2 regions of the Lysinibacillus sp. COL-1 genome follow, and region 2 is predicted to be linked to the other one. Evidence: a T-box and tRNA genes for the amino acid it is inferred to sense, from the RefSeq annotation. Region 2 holds a T-box; the other holds one or more tRNA genes.
What was found. A T-box is a leader RNA that pairs with one kind of tRNA and senses whether it is charged. The one in region 2 lies ahead of tyrS (tyrosine--tRNA ligase), so its partner is inferred to be a tRNA-Tyr.
Positions count from the first base shown of each region.

Region 1: it has a tRNA-Tyr gene. The T-box ahead of tyrS (tyrosine--tRNA ligase) is inferred to sense a tRNA for this amino acid. The anticodon was not compared.

Region 1 is NZ_JCAWSJ010000002.1:56,564-64,284, forward strand. Features, by position in the region: gene AC6BKE_RS00580 (CdaR family protein) at 1-292, opposite strand, end outside; gene cdaA (diadenylate cyclase CdaA) at 285-1,121, opposite strand; gene AC6BKE_RS00590 (anti-sigma factor family protein) at 1,271-1,897, opposite strand; gene sigW (RNA polymerase sigma factor SigW) at 1,911-2,474, opposite strand; gene rocF (arginase) at 2,608-3,513, opposite strand; tRNA gene AC6BKE_RS00605 (tRNA-Lys) at 3,699-3,771, opposite strand; tRNA gene AC6BKE_RS00610 (tRNA-Gln) at 3,787-3,861, opposite strand; tRNA gene AC6BKE_RS00615 (tRNA-Tyr) at 3,876-3,959, opposite strand; tRNA gene AC6BKE_RS00620 (tRNA-Val) at 3,975-4,050, opposite strand; tRNA gene AC6BKE_RS00625 (tRNA-Glu) at 4,107-4,181, opposite strand; tRNA gene AC6BKE_RS00630 (tRNA-Asn) at 4,296-4,372, opposite strand; gene mbcS (acyl-CoA synthetase MbcS) at 4,642-6,228, shown strand; rRNA gene rrf (5S ribosomal RNA) at 6,356-6,471, opposite strand; rRNA gene AC6BKE_RS00645 (23S ribosomal RNA) at 6,658-7,721, opposite strand, start outside.
Region 2 is NZ_JCAWSJ010000004.1:2,829,416-2,837,136, forward strand. Features, by position in the region: gene comGB (competence type IV pilus assembly protein ComGB) at 1-490, opposite strand, end outside; gene comGA (competence type IV pilus ATPase ComGA) at 465-1,484, opposite strand; gene AC6BKE_RS22260 (helix-turn-helix transcriptional regulator) at 1,813-2,523, shown strand; gene AC6BKE_RS22265 (DUF2626 family protein) at 2,642-2,884, shown strand; gene AC6BKE_RS22270 (MBL fold metallo-hydrolase) at 2,951-3,595, opposite strand; gene AC6BKE_RS22275 (DUF2759 domain-containing protein) at 3,765-3,944, shown strand; gene tyrS (tyrosine--tRNA ligase) at 3,998-5,212, opposite strand; T-box leader at 5,358-5,598, opposite strand; gene AC6BKE_RS22285 (LTA synthase family protein) at 5,724-7,619, opposite strand.

The DNA.
Region 1 (7,721 bases), on a different contig from region 2:
ATAGATTACTTAAATCGACAAATACAGAGAAATCTTTTGTAGCTCTTGTTTTTATAACAACAGGCATTGGCCCTTTTATCTTCACATCTACTGTTTCAGGTAAGCCTGTTACAATCAGATTTTCATTATCATAATAAACATCTACTGGTACATCACGAATAATATCCGTCTGTTCAGTCGTTGTTGTTGTATTGATTGGAGATAACTCGGTACGAACTGAGAAAAAAAGCAAAAATGCCAAAAATAGCGCTATGATTCTTAATACCCAAGGGCTATCCATCATTTTATCCATTCTTTTTCCCCCTCCAAGTCAACTTAGAGGCAGCATTTGACTCTTGTGCTGAACCGAACCACATTTTTCGTAATAGTGTTTCAAACTCCTCTAGAGAAAGATTACGGTGGAGATTACCATTTAACGTAATACTAATTGCACCTGTTTCTTCTGAGACAACAATTGTAATAGCATCCGTAACTTCACTTAAGCCAAGTGCAGCACGGTGACGTGTCCCTAACTCCTTTGAAATAAATGGACTTTCAGATAGGGGTAAATAACAAGCTGCTGCTGTAACTTTATCTTTTTGCATAATAACCGCTCCATCATGAAGTGGTGTATTCGGTATAAAGATATTAATCAGCAGTTCTGATGAGATTTCAGCATTTAGTCCTATACCCGTTTCAATATATTCATTAAGGCCTGTTTCTTTTTCAATAGAAATTAACGCACCGATTCGACGTTTAGCCATGTAACTAACAGACTTCTTCATCGCCTCAATGAGCCTTGTTTGTTCTTCTTCTTCTTGACTTGATGAACGCTGGAATAGCTTTCCTCGCCCAATTTGTTCTAAACCACGTCTGATTTCTGGTTGGAATATGATAATAATCGCTAAGAAACCAAACTCAATGACCTGTTGTAACATCCAGCCTAGAGTTTGTAACCCTAAAAGGTCTGTTGCAAGTCGGGCAATAATAATGACAAATATTCCCTTCAGTAATTGGACAGCCTTCGTACCTTTAATGAGGGTTAAGACTTTATAAACAACGTACCACACGAGCAGTACATCAATGAAGTTAATAACAATATTCACAGGTGTTAAATCCGTGAAATGTTCGATAATTTGCACGTGGCATCCCCCACTTTTCATTGCGAATCCATACACATTCAAGTATATCACATTCTTAACAAATGTAACTTTTTTCAAATAAAAAGTCTACTCATAAGAGTAGACCTTTCAGCCTCTCACGTGCACTATTTTTTAGGACGTATAGAGTGTTATTTAGTTTCATCTTTTTCCTCAAATGTCATGGCCGTTTTTACAGAATTTTTAATCGTATACCATAACCATTCAAATACTTCGTCAATTTCCTCAATTTTGCCTGAAACTACCGCTGAAGACGCCATATATTGCCCGTTAATTACTGTGACATTGCCATCAACTTCACCTTCAACAACCAAATCACCATTTTTAACAACAATATCGCCCTTCACTACTTCTCCTTCAGGTACAATCACCGTTTGACCATCAACAACTAAGTTCGGTTGTTTGGTCACTGAAAAATGCTGGTCATCCATAAAGCTACCCATCAATGTAGCACTCATGAATAAGCAAAATACTGCTGCTGCCACAAAGAACGGATGCCGGCGTATCCATTTTTGTATACCTACTCGACTTTTTGGTTTTGGTAAACGAGCCATCACTGCTGCTTCAAAATCCGGAGGCGCTGTAATATGGGAAGCACTCTTCACAAAGGCGATTGTTTCACTCAATTCTTGCATCAACTGTTTACAATCATTACATGTATGCAAGTGTTGTTTCAACTCTTGCTCATGCTCACGACTAATGTCACCGTCTAAATAATCATGCATATAGTCTATAATATGCTCTGGACAAGTATTCATGACGCTCCCCCTCCTACAGATTGTTTAATTGCTTACGTAATGCCTCACGTCCGCGGTGAATCCTCGTTTTCACCGTTCCAAGCGGCATATCTAAAATCTCGCTAATCTCTTGTAACGATAACTCTTCTATATATTTCAATACTATAACCGAACGGTATTTATCCGGCAATCGTCCAATTTCATATTGAATGCGATCTTGCAGCTCCATTTGCTCTAACTGCTCCTCTGGTAGCTGGTCGTCTGCTGCGATTTGCGAATACATATCAAGCCCTTCTGTACCAGCTACTTCTGCATCTAAATAATAATCCGGTTTCTTTTTGCGAATACGGTCAATGCAGAGGTTTGTCGCTATGCGATAAAGCCACGTCGAAAACTTTCTTTTCTGATCAAAAGTATGCAAATTCATATAAGCACGCACAAAAGCTTCTTGAGCAATGTCTTCAGACTCTTGTTTGTTGCCTAACATTCGATAGCATACTTGGTACAGTTTGTGCTGATAGAGACTCACAATATCGGCAAATGCGTTTTGATCGCCTTTAAGCACTTGTTTTATTCTCTTGTTTACTAACGCATCCATTGTGTTGACTTCTCCACCTTTACAACTGTCTTATACTATACGACCCATCGATAAGAAAAGTTTCGTTTTAATTCAATTATAACAAAAGATTTTTATGCAATGTGGCAACAGGCAATTTTTTGTCAAATTTTCTTTAAACTAGTGTCTCTCCGAATAAAGATCCCATTAATGCAACAGCCACATTTGCTGTTGTATTCTTCTCATCTAAAATTGGGTTTACTTCTACAAACTCTGCTGATGTTAGCATCCCTGATTCTTGTAACATTTCCATTGCTAAATGACTTTCTCGATACGTAATTCCTCCAGGAACGGGTGTACCAACTCCTGGCGTGTAAAGCGGATCTAAGCCATCTAAATCAAGTGATAGATGTAATCCATCAACATTACGTTCTTTCAAGTAAGCAAGTGCATCTTCCATGACACGCGTCATACCAAGTCGATCAATCTCGTGCATTGTATATACTTTAATCCCTTGTTGACGAATTAACTCACGCTCACCAGGATCTACTGAACGAGCTCCGATAATAATAACGTTCTCTGGTTTAATTTTCGGTGCATAATTCCGAATTTGCACTAAGCGCTCATGACCTAGTCCAATACTAACTGCTAATGGCATCCCATGGATGTTGCCAGATGGTGTTGTTTCAGGTGTATTTAAATCTGCATGAGCATCATACCAAATAACGCCAAGATTTTTATAATGCTCACCTAATCCAGCTAGTGTGCCAATAGCAATACTATGGTCTCCACCAAATACAAGTGGGAACTTATTTTGTTCTACTACTTCATGCACGCTATTAGCTAAAGCCGTGCTAACATCTACAACTTCCTCTAAATTCAGTAATTTCTCATCGACAGGTGCGTCTGCAAGTTTTTGACTGACACGAATATCCCCTTGGTCTTGTACTTCATGTCCAATAGCCTCCAAACGTTCCACAACGCCTGCATAGCGAATCGCGCTTGGCCCCATATCTACACCACGACGTGTTTGTCCATAATCTGTTGGTACTCCAATAATAGAAATATTAAGTTTATTCATGTTTTTATACCCCCTAAAAGTTATAATATTATTGTAAAGCCTAGATACCACTTGGCTCAACTAGACAAAAAAGTGCATATTTATTCAATTTTTGATAACATAAAAAAATCTCCTACTGTTTTCAGTAAGAGATTAGTTATCTATAGTTATTATAACACTTTTGAATATACTTTATTCTAAAAAAGTGAGCCATGAAGGACTCGAACCTTCGACCCTCTGATTAAAAGTCAGATGCTCTACCAACTGAGCTAATGGCTCGTAAAAAAAGAAAAATGGCTGGGGTACTAGGATTCGAACCTAGGCATGACGGAATCAAAATCCGTTGCCTTACCGCTTGGCTATACCCCAATCATTTATAAAACTGGTGGAGGGGGACGGATTCGAACCGCCGAACCCTAAGGAGCGGATTTACAGTCCGCCGCGTTTAGCCACTTCGCTACCCCTCCGAAATAACACAATAATGGTGGAGGATGACGGGCTCGAACCGCCGACCCTCTGCTTGTAAGGCAGATGCTCTCCCAGCTGAGCTAATCCTCCATAGAAACAGGTGTTATATCACAGTTTATTTTTCTTTATAAAGCCTATGTTTTAAATGGTGACCCCTACGGGATTCGAACCCGTGTTACCGCCGTGAAAGGGCGGTGTCTTAACCACTTGACCAAGGGGCCAGTATCACGTCTCAAACAAGACAAGATTTATAATAACATCATTTCTTAATAGTTGCAATACTTTTTTATAACTTTTTTTATGTATAACAGCTTCTTAAAAATGGGCAAAAAAAATGGCTCCGAAGGCAGGACTCGAACCTGCGACAACCTGATTAACAGTCAGGTGCTACTACCAACTGAGCTACTTCGGAACGATACTATTCACTTTGGGTTTAAACAACCTCTTAAGTACATTTATTATTATAGCAAGCATTATAAATTATGCAACATATTTTATGAAAATTTTTATATTTTTTGTCGAAGTAGGTTTAAAAATTAATCCAAAAGCATAATAGTTCTCTATTAAATCTAATATTTCTATTTTGCGTGCTAAATATTCTTGCTGTATATTATTGCAATTGTTAAAATAAAAATAGTTTTAAGAATTTTCTATCAAATTTCCTGGGGGAGGAATATTCGGATGGTAACAAATGATTTAATTGCACCTGAATTTTATAATATCACAGAGGAATTAGAAAAGTTTTCACAAGATAGTGATCGCCAAGCAATACGCTGGTTAAATACGCAACAAGAGAGACGAACAGTTTCCTATGTAGAGCTTGTCCAAAAAATGAATCAATACGCAAATGCTTTTACAGAGACAGGACTTCGAAAGGGAGATCGCGTTCTAGTTATTATTCCTCGCCTACCAGAAGCCTATTTTGTTTTTCTTGGCTGTTTAAAGGCTGGCATCGTGCCTATTTCATGTTCAGAAATGCTACGTGCAAGTGACTTAGAATATCGCATGGAGCACTCTTCTGCTAGTGCAGTTATTGCCTATGAAGCATTTACAGGTGAGGTTGACCAAATTTCTTCTACTGTAGACACATTAAAGAACAAATTAGTTATTGGTACTGCAAAAGGCGATTGGGCTTCTTTAGATGTACTGGCAAGCACACAGCCAACTACATTTACAGCAGTAGCTACTAAACGTGATGACATGGCGTTCCTTTCCTATACATCTGGGACAACTGGGAAACCTAAAGGTGTAGTACATTCACATGGCTGGGGATATGCGCATATTCGAACAGCTGCTTCAAAATGGCTCTGCGTACGTGAAGGCGACTTAGTATGGGCTACAGCAGCTCCTGGCTGGCAAAAATGGATTTGGAGCCCTTTCTTATCTACAATCATGCTCGGTGCTACTGCATTTGTTTATCATGGTGGATTCGATGCAAAAACGTACCTTCAGCTCATACAAGATGAAAAAATAAATGTCCTTTGCTGCACACCAACTGAATATCGTATTATGGCGAAAATTGATAATTTGCAAGACTATAATCTTTCATCCCTCCGTAGTGCAGTCTCTGCTGGTGAACCGTTAAATCGCCCAGTCATTGAAACATTTATGAATCGTTTCAGGCTAAAAGTACGTGATGGCTATGGACAGACAGAGAATACATTATTAATTGGTACACTCGAAAACACTGAATTACGCCCTGGATCCATGGGTGTTCCAACTCCAGGTAATATTGTACGTATTATCGACAATGAAGGAAATGAAGCACCTGTAGGAGAGGTTGGCGATATTGCCATCCACAAATCCTCACCAGCTCTATTTAAGGAGTATTACAAAGAGCCAGAACGAACGCAAGCTGCATTTCGCGGTGATTGGTATATTACTGGCGATCAAGCTAAATGTGATGAAGATGGGTATTTCTGGTTTGAAGGTCGTGGAGATGACATTATTATATCTTCTGGTTATACGATTGGTCCATTCGAAGTTGAAGATGCATTAAACAAACATGAAGCTGTACAAGAATGTGCAGTTGTTGCTGCACCAGATGAAATTAGAGGCCATATTGTGAAGGCCTTTGTTATCTTACGAGAGAGCTTCAAAGAGCGAGATGAAGTCGAGTTAACAAAGGAGTTACAAGAGCATGTAAAGGCGTTAACAGCACCGTATAAATACCCTCGTAGTATTGTTTTTATTGATGAGTTACCAAAAACAACATCCGGAAAAATTCGCCGCATTGAACTACGAGCTGCCACTGTTCAAACACATTAAATATCAAAAAAGAAGGCATTCCACTTAAGGCATGCCTTCTTTTTTATATTTTTATAAATCATCTCAATTTATTAGTTAGCTTAAGTAAAAAAAGCCACTACTGAGTGTATCAGCAGCGACTTTTTGCGCCTAGCGACGTCCTACTCTCACAGGGGGAAGCCCCCAACTACCATCGGCGCTAAAGAGCTTAACTTCCGTGTTCGGTATGGGAACGGGTGTGACCTCTTTGCCATCATCACTAGACTATGGTCGGCTTTCAATATACATCACATTTCTTCGTCAGCTTCTGTCGTTCAGTCAGTCACGTACTTGAGTACGCTCCTTCCCTCTCTCCATTGCTTCCTCGAACTACTCGTATCTTGAAACCCTTCATAAAAGAAATTATTCTTTCAAAACTGGATAAACGGTTCATTGAATGTTTCAAACGTTTTGGTTAAGTCCTCGATCGATTAGTATTCGTCAGCTCCATGTGTCACCACACTTCCACCTCGAACCTATCTACCTCATCGTCTTTGAGGGATCTTACTTACTTGCGTAATGGGAAATCTCATCTTGAGGGGGGCTTCATGCTTAGATGCTTTCAGCACTTATCCCGTCCACACATAGCTACCCAGCGATGCCTTTGGCAAGACAACTGGTACACCAGCGGTGTGTCCATCCCGGTCCTCTCGTACTAAGGACAGCTCCTCTCAAATTTCCTACGCCCACGACGGATAGGGACCGAACTGTCTCACGACGTTCTGAACCCAGCTCGCGTACCGCTTTAATGGGCGAACAGCCCAACCCTTGGGACCGACTACAGCCCCAGGATGCGATGAGCCGACATCGAGGTGCCAAACCTCCCCGTCGATGTGGACTCTTGGGGGAGATAAGCCTGTTATCCCCGGGGTAGCTTTTATCCGTTGAGCGATGGCCCTTCCATGCGGAACCACCGGATCACTAAGCCCGTCTTTCGACCCTGCTCGACTTGTAGGTCTCGCAGTCAAGCTCCCTTGTGCCTTTACACTCTACGAATGATTTCCAACCATTCTGAGGGAACCTTTGGGCGCCTCCGTTACCTTTTAGGAGGCGACCGCCCCAGTCAAACTGTCCGCCTGACACTGTCTCCTGCCCCGCTAAGGGGCATGGGTTAGAATTTCAATACAACCAGGGTAGTATCCCACCGACGCCTCCTTCGAAGCTGGCGCTCCGAGATCTCTGGCTCCTACCTATCCTGTACAAGTTGTACCAAAATTCAATATCAGGCTACAGTAAAGCTCCACGGGGTCTTTCCGTCCTGTCGCGGGTAACCTGCATCTTCACAGGTACTATAATTTCACCGAGTCTCTCGTTGAGACAGTGCCCAGATCGTTACGCCTTTCGTGCGGGTCGGAACTTACCCGACAAGGAATTTCGCTACCTTAGGACCGTTATAGTTACGGCCGCCGTTTACTGGGGCTTCAATTCGCAGCTTCGCTTGCGCTAACCACTCCTCTTAACCTTCCAGCACCGGG
Region 2 (7,721 bases):
TTGTTTCTGTTTCTGCGGTTCGGCCGGCTACCAGTCTTTCGATGTTTGGTAAAAAGATGGTACGAAACACCAAAAATAATAACAGCAAAAATACGATCAGCGTGACAGGATAGATCAGCAGCTTTATGAGCTTTTTCTTGGTCATTTCACTTACCTTTATTTGCTTAGCTACACCTTGTAAAGCTTCTATCATATGACCATTATTTTCTGCTACCTTGATGGCCATTAAATAATGCTTGCTCAGCTGTAAAGTTTCAAGTATCCCTGCAACCCCTTCCCCTTGCTTCAGTTTTTCATCAATTTGCTGCTGCATATCTTCATGCGCCTTTATATGATGAGGCAATAGCATTGAAATGGCCTGTGGAAATAAATATCCTTCTTGCATTAACACACATAATCGATTAAAAAATTGTGCCTGCTCCCTTACTCGCCATTTTGTCGCCCTACTATAATAAAGCAAAACATTATGGATATATGTTTGTAGGTGCATAAAAGCTCTCCACTAATTCTTTTTGTCCCATTAATGTTAATTCATAAGGGAGTTCATAGTTGACCTTTTCTTTAATCGCAGAAATGGCTCTTGTTAAATGAACATCCTGTAAAATTTCATATACCGCACGGCGCTCATCTTGTACTGCTGAAGTCTGAACAAGTATTTGTGCCACAATACCGATAATCGTTTGATGAAGCTCCTCTATCGACACATCTAAGTCCATTAAACGATACAGGCAACGAATGGTATCTTTTGCATGAATGGTTGAGACAACTAAGTGTCCTGTTAAGGCAGCTTGGATAGCAATTTTTGCTGTCTCTTTATCTCGAATTTCACCAATCATGATAACATCAGGAGAGTGACGTAAAATGGCTTTTAGTCCCATAGCATATGTAACGCCCGCTCGCTCGTTCACTTGAATTTGAAGTAAATTTGCTTGGCTATTTTCTACAGGATCTTCTAAAGAAATCACATGCCGATTTAATTCTGTGGAACAATAGTGGATTAAGGAATAGAGTGATGTAGATTTGCCAGAGCCTGTTGCGCCTGTAAAAAACAGAAGACCTTGACGATGTTGCACAAGCTCCATTAAATTGTGTGCTGCACTTTTGGAATAGCTTAATGACGTTAGTGGGAATGTATGATTTTGGAGAAGTAAACGGATAATCAGGCTTTCTTTTAAAAAGACGGAAGGCAGTGTGGATACTCGAAAGGCGTATGGATTGTGTTCCATTGCTTTTTGAAAGGAGCCGCTTTGAGGTTTTCGTCGTTCACTGATATCTAATGCCGCAAGAAATTTATAGTAGGAAATCATTCTTTCTGCAAGTTCATTTGGGAGCTCACCAGCTTGGAGTAGCTTATCATATTTTCGAAAATAAACCTGATATCTTTTATTACCTGGAACGAGTAATAAATCGGATGCACCAAAATGATAGGCCTTTAGTAAAAGTTGCTCACATTTTTGTTCGACAACTGTTTCAAAATTCTGCATATATGCACCTCACTTCTAGTTCATTCGAATATGACCGCTCTATTCGTTATTTCCTAGTATAAAGAGGAAAATGCCACGAGAAAAGCCCTTTTCTGAAAATAAAAATTTGTTGTACATTTTCCTGTCAATCATGTTTTTTGCTATAAAAATGTGGATAAAGTGCAGTTTCCCACTAAAAAAGAAGATAAATGCATGAAAAAATTAATATTTATGCCGAAATGAACTGTACCTTTTTCAATAATACAATATAATAGAATGAACATGATTATTTTCCTAACACTTGGTAGGCGAACATAATTTTTTAAAAAAATTTAAAGAGGTGAAGCGCATGATCCATCCATTGAAAATTACTAGTACATTAGCCGATGAAACAAGGTACTCTATTTATGAGTACATATTGCAAGAGAAAAAAACAGTCACAGTACAACATATTGCTGATCAATTCGGCATCCATCCAAACGTTGCTCGGCTTCATTTAACAAAGCTTTCAGAAATCAATATTATTTCTGCGGACTATGTCAAAACAGGCAAAGGTGGTAGACCTGGACGTGTTTATAAAGCTTCAGAGAAAGGCGTATCTCTAACATTTCCAAGACGCGATGAAGATCGTTTATTAAAATGGACGATCCAATTAATTGAAGACATTGGACCATCTGCCTTAACGAAGTGCCAAGAAATTAGCTACCAAGACGGATACCAGCAAATGAAAAATTATATCAGCGCTGAATTAACATTAAATAATTCTCTATCCTTCGATGAAAAGCTTCAGCTGTTAACGGACAATGCCGCTTTAATTGGCTATATTCCACAAATTCAACAAACCGAACATGGCAAAAAAGTGACCTTCTCCATCTTCAATTGTCCTTTCCAGGAGCAACTTACTTCGCATTCTGATATTGTTTGTTCATTACATGAATCCTATTTAAAAGGTCAATTAGATGCATTGTTTACGAACAATGAATTTGTGCAAATTGAAAGTATGATACATAATTGCGATTTATGTAAATATGAAATAAACGTGACAGAAATCGAAAGCTAGATTAAAAATCCATTTGTTTGTCACAAAGACGGAGAAGTTCCAGTTTACAGACACCTTTCATATCATTTATAATGAGTAAGAGATTATTGTGTCGTGGGCAAAAGGAGGGGAAATCTTCATGGATAATATGTATAAAGTTATGGCATTCTGGACAGGTATTTTTGCCGTTATGTTCTACCTTGGTGGTATGAACGAGGTATCGCTATTATTCTTAGGTAATACAGGTTTATTCTTATTATTAGGCTTCTTAAACCTTTCAGAACGTATGTACATGTACATTTTCGGAGCATATTTAACTGTATTCTTCGCTGGCTTCACGTACTATACAACATTCATTCACGTACCTGGTGGCGGTCATTAATACAAAAAAAATCGCGTATCTCACAATGCTGAGATACGCTTTTTTATGCGCTTTGGTTATTCCTTTTTAAAATCCATTTAAGAAAGGATTTGTCTCCATTTCTGCGCCTACTGTTGTATAATTTCCGTGTCCAGGATAAATAATAGTATCCTCGGGTAATGTCAACAATTTGTGATGAATGGATGCTAATAATACTTTTGTTGAGCCACCTACTAAATCTGTACGTCCCACACCTTGTTCAAATAACGTATCTCCAACAATGGCAAAACCGTCATTATCAAAAACATAAGAAATACTACCAGGTGAATGTCCAGGCGTAAAAACAGCTTGGAAAGCAAAATTACTGATCTCAAATAGCTGTTCTTCTTTAATAATTGTGTCTTGCGCTGGTGCTGCTACCCTATAATCTGGTAATGCAGCATATTTACTAGAGCCATTCTTCGTTGGATCTCCTAGCCAGCTAACTTCCTTTTCATGAATCCATACAGGAATATCAAACACTTCGCGTACAGCATCTACAGCCCCTATATGATCAAAATGGGCATGTGTTAAAAAGATAGCAAGTGGTTTTAAGCCATTGCTACGAATTGTTTTAATAAGACGCTCTGCTTCCTCACCTGGATCAAATATAATACATTCTTTTTCTTTATTCGATACGATATAGCAATTCGTTTGAACAGGTCCAAGAGAATAACTTCGTACGTTCATCATAGTGATCACCTCAACTTTCTATTATACAGGCTTTGCCACAATTTGACGATAAATGTTCATAGTTTACGCTATTTTAGTTCTCGACAAAAACAAACAGAACGTTTACAATTAAGGAGGAATATTGTTTGCGACATTCATTTTCTGATGTCGAAAGGAGTGTCTATTTTTAATGAACTTATTAATGGTTATTTTTGGTCTAGTAGCGATTTTAGCTGTAGTTGGTACATTCCAAGCAATTAAAGAAAAGAACCTATTAAGCGTTGTTTTCAACTTATTAAGTGCCGCTGTATTTGGATGGTTCGTCATCATGACGATTGTTCACAGTGGGTATCCACCACAATTACACTAAAATTCAGACAAAAAGGAGCAGTCTCCCTGGAGATTGCTCTTTTTTTGTATTTATTATTTATTTAATTTAAGAAATCGTTTCTTACCAATTTGAATGACATCATCATTCATTAGTACAAGTGATAAATCATCCATCACTATTTTTTCTCCATTCAAGGATACTCCATTTTGCTTGATTAACCGCAGAAATTCACTCTTACTATGAATATAATCCATTGCCACTAGTTGTGGGATAATATCCACTATTCTTTCCTTATCAATTTCTAGGAGCAGTATAGGAATATTTTTTGGTATTTCCTTTCTTTGAAATGCAGCTTGGAAATAGGATTTAGCTTCCTCCATTGCTGTAGTCCCATGGTATAAGGCCGTTATAATTTCTGCTAACTGTAATTTTACATCACGGGGATTCTCTCCCATTTGCAGTCTATCTTGAATGGTTTGCACTTGTAGTGGATGCTCATCTGTTGCTAGTTCAAAATATTTGATGAGTAAGGCATCTGGTACTTCCATTACCTTTTTAAACATGACCTCTGGCGCTTCACTGACACCAATATAATTGCCAAGGCTCTTACTCATTTTTTCAATGCCATCTAAACCTTCGAGTAATGGCATAAAAATGGCAATTTGTTTTTCTAACCGCCGTTGCTTTTGTAAGGTGCGGCCCATTAAAATATTGAATGTTTGATCTGTTCCCCCTAATTCAATATCGGCCTGTAGCTCTACCGAATCATATGCTTGCATAAGCGGGTAGAAAAATTCGTGGATGCCAATTGGTATTTGCTGACGGTACCGTTTTTGAAAGTCCTCACGTTCTAACAGTCGAGCAACGGATGTCGTGGCTGCCAGCTGAATGACTTCTTCAAATGACAGCTTTGCTAACCATTCACTATTGAAACGAATAGTTGTCTTGTTCATATCTATCACTTTAAAAATTTGCTCACAGTATGTTTTAGCGTTTTGCTTGACCATGTCATCACTTAACGCGACACGGCCTTTTGCTTTACCCGTTGGATCACCAATACGCCCTGTAAAATCACCGATAACAATGACCGCCTGATGCCCTAAATCCTGCATTTGCTTTATTTTCCGTAGAACGACTGCATGCCCTAAATGAATATCCGGGGCGGACGGATCAAGCCCTAACTTAATGATTAAAGGCTTCTGCTCCTTATAGGATCGCTCTAATTTTTCGAGTAATTCCTGCTCATCAACGATTTGATCAGCACCCTTCTTAATTATCGCTAATTGCTCTTTTGGTGTTAAAAACATATGAAACATCTCCTTGTAATATTAAATATTAATATTGCAAGCTCTATAAGAGTTCACTAATCAACTACGCCTCAGCGTAAGAGGACGGCCAAATCAAGATAAACACTTGGGCTGTAAAGGCATAAAAAAAGCCCTTAGGACTAATCCTAAGGACGTTCATGAACGTGTTACCACCTTTTTTCGAGAGCTATTCACACAGCCCTCCTCAATAAGTACAGCCATAGCGATACTTTTGCAATGATTACGGATGCAACCCCGTCGTAGCCTACTAAAATTTCGGTACGCAGCTCCAAGATGTATTCACTTTAATATCCCTTGCGCCTCTCAGCAACCGGCTACTCTCTGTCAGTTCGATTAAAGCTACTCGTTCTTTTCCATGCCTTTCACTCTTATACTCCGAAATGCAAAAACAAATCTTCGTTATGCAGATATTTAAATTTATTATAATTGCTTATAGTAATTTGTCAATCAAAAAAGAAAAGAGAGACCTCAACTTGAGATCTCTCTTTTGTTATTTGACGGAATCCTGTTTTAAATTACCTGTCTTTTCATCATAGAAACGTAGCAGGTCTCCATTTATGATAGCATCGGAATTTTCCAGCTCCATTGTCGCACGATCAGCATATGACTGGCATGGCTCACCATCTATTTCTTCACCAGTTGCTTTGTCATAGCAAGCTTCTCCAGCATAAACATATTTATCTGTTATAAAGCGTCCATCACGGAAGACAACAAAATCCTCATGCTCTGGAGAGAATAAATCTGCACCCATTTGCATGTCTTTTGACGTTTCAACGCCAAGAAGATGTAAGATTGTTGGACGTAAATCCATTTGTCCTGAAATCTCTGTCATTTCTTTACCATCGTCAGATCCTGGGATATGGATGAATAAAGGCACTTCTTGAAGCAATGCATTGTCCATTGGTGTAATTTGTTCTTTTCCTAAATATTGTGCCATCGCTTTATTATGGTTTTCAGAAATACCATAATGGTCTCCATACATTACGATAATAGAGTTATCATAAACACCTTGATCTTTTAACTCTTGGAAGAAGTCTTTTAAAGCTTCATCCATATAACGTACTGTCTGGAAGTAACGATTTAATGTACCTGAATTTGAATCATATTCAGGAATCATAATATCTTCAGGATCCAAAGTGAATGGATAGTGGTTCGTTAACGTAATTAATCTTGAATAGAATGGCTGTGGCATGTCTTTCATTAAAGCAGCAGATTGCTCTAAGAATGGTGTATCTTTCATACCCCAGTTGACAGCTTGCCCTTCTTCAACCGTATATGAATCTATATCGTAGAATTTATTAATTTTTAACGATTGATACATGATATCACGGTTCCAGAATGATTTATTATTCGGGTGCATGACATTTGTAAAGTAGCCATTTTCTCCAAGGCGTTCAGCCATTGAATTATACGTATTTCCACCATGCGTGAAGAATACAGCACCACGACCTAATCCAAACAATGAGTTTTCAACAATAAACTCTGAGTCAGATGTTTTTCCTAAGCCTGTTTGGTGATAGAAGTTACTGAAATAATACGTATCTTTATCTTTTGTTAAAGAGTTTAAGAATGGCGTAATTTCATGACCATTCATATCATTATTGATGACAAAGTTTTGTAAAGACTCCATCGACACAACAATTAAGTTGCGACCTTTATATTTCCCAAACATCTCTGGGTTAACGGCAGCCTGATTAGAACGCACATAGTTGTTTACTTCAACTAATTCACTGCCATCCGCTAATGCACGCTGAGCAGATGATTTAGTTTGAATATAAATATCATACAAATGGTAATTGTACGTACCAATATTTTTTACTAATAATTCGCGGTCAAAACTACGTGTTAATAATTGTGGACGCTCTGTTTCAGCTAATCCTAAGTTTAAAAATGAAATTGCGACTGCTAATACAAAAAATGCACGTCGGAATTCAATATTCACTTTAAATGCTTCTTTCATTTTCGGTAAAAATTTATTCGCTAAGATTAAAATAACGACATCAACGAAATATAATACATCCCATGGCTCAACAATGGCTGCTACTGATGTTCCTAAGTCACTGAAATTACTTGTTTGGAATAATACTGGTAGCGTAATAAAGTCATTGTAGAATCGATAGAACGCTACATTTCCGTATAAAACAATGGATAAAATAACGCTGACCGTAATCAGATAACGATTTCTAGCTTTTGCTGATTTAAAGAATAGTGATAAACCATACGTAAATAGCAAGAAGCTTAATGGATTAATAAACAAAATAAATTGTTGCATTGCATTTTCAATTTTCATCTCAAAGCTTGTGTGGTAAACAATGACCGTTTTGATCCATGTTGCTATAATTGCTAGTATCATAAATGAATGTTTAGGCCACTTTATTGATTTCATTCCTAACATCCTCCCTACTTCCTTACAAAAAAATAATAATTTTTTACATTTTGTTACGGAAACAAAATATATCTTAATCCTTTTTTAACAGATAATCAACAC